Regions from separate parts of the Cellulosimicrobium sp. EB106-03-01-XG111 genome, predicted to be linked through region 1. Evidence: predicted binding sites of a transcription regulator. Region 1 holds the regulator's gene; the other holds the start of a gene.
What was found. Region 1 encodes LexA, which represses DNA repair genes until DNA is damaged. Its sites were predicted from a motif close to TCGAACANNTGTTCGA; they were not measured.
Positions count from the first base shown of each region.

Region 2: imuA' (DnaE2-dependent mutagenesis accessory factor ImuA') is a predicted target of LexA. The motif match lies at 2,272-2,287, and genes of this name have one in related genera.

Region 1 is NZ_JBYTEQ010000009.1:103,596-107,115, reverse strand. Features, by position in the region: gene AC3WT4_RS10035 (LysM peptidoglycan-binding domain-containing protein) at 255-620, opposite strand; gene lexA (transcriptional repressor LexA) at 955-1,689, shown strand; gene AC3WT4_RS10025 (L-lactate dehydrogenase) at 1,805-2,812, opposite strand; gene AC3WT4_RS10020 (ATP-dependent DNA helicase) at 2,842-3,520, opposite strand, start outside.
Region 2 is NZ_JBYTEQ010000018.1:39,460-42,979, reverse strand. Features, by position in the region: gene helR (RNA polymerase recycling motor ATPase HelR) at 1-1,344, shown strand, start outside; gene AC3WT4_RS14515 (YbaK/EbsC family protein) at 1,416-1,997, opposite strand; gene imuA' (DnaE2-dependent mutagenesis accessory factor ImuA') at 2,369-3,469, shown strand; gene AC3WT4_RS14505 (DNA polymerase Y family protein) at 3,466-3,520, shown strand, end outside.

The DNA.
Region 1 (3,520 bases):
CGGTCGTGGTCGACCGCCCCCGTCGGGACGCCCCCGTCCCCATCTCGCGCGCGACTCGCCTCGCGCGCGGCGACGTGCACAGGAGTCGCGGTGGTCCGCGCACTCCTCGCCTCGTCCGCCCAGCCCCCCAGCCGGCGTGTGAGGTGACACTAACTTAGGCGTACCTAATGCGACGGCGCAACCCTTCGCGCGAGCCTGCTACGCAGCAGCGCCGTGTGCTGCGTCACAGACAGAGGGCCCGCACCCGTGCCCCGTCACCGCTCGCCGACCGGGAGGAGGATCGTCTGACCGGTCTGCACGCCCGACGACGACAGGCCGTTCAGCTCGACGAGCCCGCTGACCACCTCACGCAGGTCCTCGCCCGGGGTCGCGACGCCCTGCGCCAGCTCCCACAGCGTCTCCCCCGAGCTCACGACGTGGACGCGGACCTCGACCGGCTCCCCCGGCCCGCTCGCGACCGCCAGGCCGACGCGCGCGGCGAGCACGAGCACGACCGCCACGAGCAGGACGAGAACCGCCCGACCGCGTCGCGTGATGCGCAGCGGAGCCTCCGCCCGCGCACCCCCCATCGATCCGCCACGTGCGAACCCGGTCGGCGTCGCCATCGCCATCGTGTCCATGTCCCCTCCGTCCCGGCCCGCGGGCCCGATCGCCTTCCCCGGTCGATCGGACCCGCGCGCCCGTCTCGCTCCCGCCCGACCGCTCCGGTCGAACACCTGTACGTAGAACATCTGTACGAAGGTCTATCACGAACGACCCACAGAGTCGAGGCATGCTCGAACAGGTGTTTGATTCGTGTCGCATACTCCCCTAACCTGGGGTCAGGTCGGTTCGCCGGACATGTCCGCTCGGACCCGGAGGAGCGACCGAGGTCCCGGGGTGCACGCCCCGGGGAGGGGAAGCCGCAGGCCCGGCCGGGGCCGGTGGCACGCGACGGACGAGGGCGGAGCGACCATGGCGGGACGAGGCACGGACAGGGCACGGGGGATCGCCGAGGTGCGCGAGCTGCCGGACGGGTCGGCAGGGGGTGACGGGCTCACCCCGCGCCAGCGGCTCGTGCTCGAGACCATCCGCGCGTGCGTCGAGCAGCGGGGCTACCCGCCGAGCATGCGCGAGATCGGCGAGGCCGTCGGGCTCACCAGCCCGTCCTCCGTCAAGCACCAGCTCACGACGCTCGAGCGCAAGGGCTTCCTGCGCCGCGACCCGAACCGCCCGCGCGCGATCGAGGTCGTCCAGCCCGACGACTCCCGCCGTGCCACCCCCCTCGCGCCCGCCGGGGCCGCACCCGAGCCCACGTACGACGAGGCCCACCCCGCGCCGTCGTACGTCCCTGTCGTGGGCCGCATCGCCGCCGGTGGCCCCATCCTCGCGGAGCAGGTCGTGGAGGACGTCTTCCCGCTGCCGCGCCAGCTCGTCGGCGAGGGCGAGCTCTTCCTCCTGCGCGTGCAGGGCGACTCGATGATCGACGCGGCGATCTGCGACGGCGACTGGGTCGTCGTGCGCCGTCAGCCGGTCGCGGAGAACGGCGAGATCGTGGCCGCCATGATCGACGGCGAGGCGACCGTCAAGAGCCTGCGACGCGCGGACGGCCACGTGTGGCTGATGCCGCACAACGCCGCGTACGAGCCGATCCCCGGGGACGACGCCCAGGTGCTGGGGCGCGTCGTCTCCGTCCTGCGCAGCCTCTGAACCGTCCCCGCGCAGCCTGCGCGCGGACCGCGAGCAGGGTCCGGTCAGCACGAGAGCCGGGTGGTCCCTCGACCACCCGGCTCTCGTCGTGCAGGGCCCGACGAGGCCCGCGGGCTCAGATGCCGAAGCGCCGCGCGACCGCGCGCAGCGACTCTGCGGACGAGCGCAGTCCCGCGAGCTCGTCGTCCGCCAGCGGGACCTCGACACGCTCCGTGGCGCCGCGGCGGTCGACGAGCGTCGGGAGCGAGAGGCACACGTCCTCGAGCCCGTAGATGCCGTCGAGGAGGGTGGACACGGGGAGCACCCGGTGCTCGTCGGCGAGCACCGCCTCGATGATCCGGGTGCCCGCGAGCCCGACGGCGTAGTTCGTCGCGCCCTTGCCCTCGATGATCCGGTAGGCCGACTGCACGACCTCGCGCGCGATCTCGTCGCGCACGTCGCCCGTGAGCGGCCCCCGGCCGCCGATGCCCTGCCACTCGAGCAGCGGCGCCCCGCCGATCGTCGCGGAGCTCCAGAGCGGGATCTCGCTGTCGCCGTGCTCCCCGGCGATGTACGCGTGCACGTTCTGCACCGCGACGCCGCAGTGCTGCGCGACGAGGAACCGCAGCCGCGAGGAGTCGAGCACCGTGCCGCTGCCGAAGAGCTGCGTCGGGGGGAGCCCCGAGAACTTGAGCGCCGCGTACGTGACGATGTCGACGGGGTTGGTCACCATGACGTAGACGGCGTCCGGAGCGACCTCCACGAGGCCCGGGAGGATCGTCCGCATGAGCCCGATCGTGCCCTCGGCGAGGTCGAGGCGTGTCTGGCCCGGCTTCTGCTTGGCGCCGGCCGTCACCACGACCACGTCGGCCCCCGCGCACACCGCGACGTCGTCGGACCCCTCGACGCGCGCCATGGGCATGAACTGGATGCCGTGCTGGAGGTCGAGGACCTCGGCCTCGACCTTCGCGCGGTTGACGTCGAGGAGCGCCACGGTGCGCGCCGCGCCGCGCATGAGCGCGGCGTAGGCCAGCGTCGAGCCGACGGCCCCGGCGCCGACGATCGCGAGCTTCGTGGTCCGTGCTCCCCCTCCCGGACCGCCCGCGGTCGCGTCGCCGGTGCCCTGCGGTGACGTGCTCGTCATGTCGCCTCCGTGAAGTCGCTGGAAAGGGCTCAGCCTAGGGCGGCGAGGCGGCGGAGCGCAGCGGTGGCCACGTCGCGGTCGGTCGTCTGCCAGAACCCCGGCATGGACCGCGTGAGGAACGACCCGTAGCGCGCCGTCACGAGCCGCGGGTCCAGGACCGCCACGACGCCGCGGTCGGCCGTGGACCGGACGAGCCGACCGGCGCCCTGGGCGAGCAGGAGGGCCGCGTGCGTCGCGGAGACCTGCATGAACCCGTTGCCGCCCGCGGCCTCGACCGCGCGAGCGCGGGCCGACTTCACCGGGTCGTCCGGGCGCGGGAACGGGATGCGGTCGATGAGCACGAGCTGGCACGACGGCCCGGGCACGTCCACGCCCTGCCACAGCGACAGCGTGCCGAACAGGCACGTCGCCGGGTCCTCCGCGAACTCCCGGACGAGCGTCGGCAGCTGGTCGTCGCCCTGGCACAGGATCGGCACGTCCAGCCGCTCGCGCATCGCCTCCGCTGCGGCCACCGCCGCGCGCCGCGAGGAGAACAGGCCGAGGGTACGTCCGCCGGCTGCCTCGACGAGCGCCGCGATCTCGTCGAGCTGGTGCTCCGTGGACGCCTCCCGGCCAGGCGTCGGCAGGCGCTTCGCGACGTAGAGGATCCCCTGGCGCGGGTAGTCGAACGGGCTCCCGACGTCGAGCCCGCGCCACCGCGGCGCGTCC
Region 2 (3,520 bases), on a different contig from region 1:
GCGCGGCTCAAGGCGTCGGCGGGGCTCGTCGCCGCGATCGAGCCCGCCGTGCGGTTCTCCGAGCGCCCGCCCGCCGAGGGCATGGAGGTCGAGACGCCGTGGGCCGACGTCTGGCTCTCCACCGCCGACTGGGCCGAGGCGTTCGAGTCCGTCGACCCGGGCACCCCGCACAACGAGGCGCGCGACGACGTGTGGGGCGCGCTCGTCGAGATCCTCGTGGACAAGGCCTGCGGGGGAGCCGCGGAGGACGGTGCGGACGTCGAGGCCGACGACGTGCGCCGCGCCCTGCGCGGCCACCGCGGGCTCGGCGCCGCGTTCGACCGCGCGTGGCCGCTCGTCGAGCCGACGGACCTCGTCGCCGACCTGTGGTCCGTGCCCGCCTACCTGCGCCTGTGCGCGCCGTCGCTCACGCCCGAGCAGGTGCGCGCGCTCCAGCGCCCGGACGCGCACGCGTGGACGACGGCGGACCTGCCGCTGCTCGACGCCGCGCGCCGTCGGCTCGGTGACCCGGAGACGTCGCGCCGACGCCGCCGCAACGAGGCCGTCGTCGCGGCGGAGCGCGCGCGCATGGACGACGTCGTCGACCACCTCGTCGCGACCGACGACAGCGAGCTCGGGGTCATGCAGATGCTGCGCGGCCAGGACCTGCGCGACGCGCTCGGGGACGACGGCGCGCTCGTCGTCGCGACCCCGGACCGCCTCGCGGGGCCGTTCGCGCACGTCGTCGTCGACGAGGCGCAGGAGCTCACCGACGCCGAGTGGCAGATGGTCCTCAGCCGCTGCCCGTCGCGCAGCCTCACGGTCGTCGGGGACCGGGCCCAGGCACGCCACGGCTTCCCGGAGAGCTGGCGCGAGCGGCTCGCGGGCGTGGGCTTCGCCCGCGTCGAGGAGGCGTCGCTGAGCGTCAACTACCGCACGCCGCGGGAGATCATGGCCGAGGCGGAGCCCGTCGTCCGGGCCGCGCTCCCGGACGCGAACGTCCCGACGTCGGTGCGCAGCACGGGCGTGCCCGTCACCCACGGGCCGGTCGCGGACCTCGACGCGGTCCTCGACGCGTGGCTCGCCGAGCACGCGGACGGCACGGCGTGCGTCATCGGTGCCACCGAGCCGTCCGGCGCCGGGTCGGACGGCAGGGTCGGTGACGGGTCGGACGGCAAGGTCGGTGACGTCGGTGGCGGGTCCGCGCGGGTGCGGTGGCTCACGCCCGAGACGGCGAAGGGCCTCGAGTTCGACCTCGTGGTGCTCGTGGACCCGCGCGCGTTCGGCGACGGCGTCGAGGGAGCCGTGGACCGCTACGTCGCGATGACGCGCGCGACGCAGCGGCTCGTCGTCCTGGAGGACTGACCGCCGAGCACGACCTGAGGGTCGTCGGGGATGCCCAGGGCGTCTCGGGTCGTGCTCGGAGAGGGGGTGCGTCAGGCCACCGGGACGGCGAGGTCCTCGACGACCTCGACGCCGGGCAGGCGCCCGAGGAGGTCTCCGGGGAGCAGCAGCTTCGAGCGCCGCACGCCGCTCCCGACCAGCGCGAGCGCGCCGTCGGTCACCACGCGGGAGTCGACGAGCACGCGCCACCCCTCGGGCAGCCCGACGGGCGTGATCCCGCCGTACTCCATGCCGGACTCCGCCGTCGCACGGTCGGTCGGCAGGAACGACGCCTTGCGCACGTCGAGCAGCTTGCGGATGCGCGTGTTGACGTCGGCGCGTGTGTGCGCCCGCACGACGGCGGCGGCAACACGCTCGTCGCCCGCCCGGGTGCCGCCCACGACGACGCAGTTCGCCGACGCCTCGACGGGCAGGTCGAACGCGGCGTTGAGCGTCGCGGTGTCGGCGAGGTCGGGGTGGATCTCCGTCACGGCGACGAGCGTCGCGACGTCCGGCTCGGCGTCGGCCCACCGGCGCAGCGCGTCGGCGGTCACGGGGGCGACGAGGTCGAGGTGGTCGAGCGCCGGCTCCCAGGTGAGCGAGCCGAGCGTGGGCAGCGTCGTGCGGGCGTCCATGCCGCCAGCCTGCCACCCCGGCGGGCCGCCGCGCGGAAGAGGCCGGATGCCGAACACGCCCCTCGAACCCGCCGAGCATGCGGTCGCGGCCCGTGCCGCCCGCCGGACGGGCGACAGCCGCATGGTCGGCGGGGGAGGAGGGTCAGGTAGAGGTCGAGGGTTTCGGGCAAGTCTCCAGCGGGGGTCGAGGGTTGGGGTGGGCATCTCGGACGAAGCAGGCGCCTCCGACCTGCGGAGTTGACACCTCGGAGCGGCGGTCGTTCACTGGAAGTGTTCGAACGTCTGTTCGAACGTTCAGCGGGTGCAGCACGCCGCCCGCAGCAGTCGACGCGCGGTGCGCGTCCCGTCCGAGCACCACCCCGGGAGGCGAGATGACCCTTCTCGCCGACCCCGCCGAGCGGGCGGGAGCGTCCGGCCAGACGACGGGAGCGGCCGTCGACAAGGCCGAGCGGGCCCGCGCCGTCCTGCGCCGCGCGGAGGAGCGTACGGGGGTCCGCCGACACCGCCCCGTCGTCGCCCCCGCGCCCCCCGAACCGCTCACGGCCCCGGCGGCACCGGCCGTCGCCCCGCGCACCGAGACCGCCCCGCGCGCCGAAATCGCCCCGCGCGCCGGCACCGCCCTCCTCGCCGAGGTCGCCCCGCTCGCGGACGTCGTCTCGTCGCCGGTCGTCCGGCCCGCCCCTGCCGCGCCGCCCGAACCTCCGGCGCGCGCCCGCACGCGCCACGCCACGGCCTCGGGCGCGAGCCGGGACGTGGGCACGGACGAGCGGTGGTGGCCGGTGCACGACGCGCTCGCGCCGCTCCTCCCGCTCGGCGCCCTGCAGCGCGGCACCGTGCTGGCGGTGCGTGGCTCGACGAGCCTCCTGCTCGCGCTCGTCGCGCGGCCGTCGCGGTCCGGGGCGTGGACCGCCGCCGTCGGGTTCCCCGCCGTGGGGCTGCTCGCGGCCGCCGACGCCGGCGCCGACCTCGGCCGCGTGGTGCTCGTCCCGCGGCCCGGCCCGGACGCGGCGCTCGCGATCTCGGCGCTCGTCGACGGCCTGGACGTCGTGGTCGTCGGGCCCGACGCCGCCCTCACCGACCCCGACCGACGGCGCCTGGCCGCACGGGCGCGCGAGCGCGGGGCGCTGCTCGTCGCCGCGGGGACGTGGCCGGGCGCGCACGTCGCGCTCACCGTGACGGGCGGCGGCTGGTCCGGGGCGGACCGCGGCGCGGGCTGGCTGCGCCGTCGTACCCTCGTCGTCGAGCGCGCGGGCCGCGGGGGAGCCGCGCGCCCCACGCGGGTCGAGGTCGAGCTCCCGCTCGCCCACGACGACTGGCCCGCGTTCCTCGCCGAGGACGCCCGCGGCACCCGGCCGGCGGCCGGGACCGGCGCCACCGCGGCCGAGACCGCCGTGACCGCCCGCACGACCCGCACCGGCCCCGCGCCGGTCGAGGACCCCGACCGGCCCTCCCGGCTCCGGCTCGTCGGATGAGCACGAGCCCGACCCGCACGGCCGCCCTGTGGGTGCCGGACTGGCCGGTGC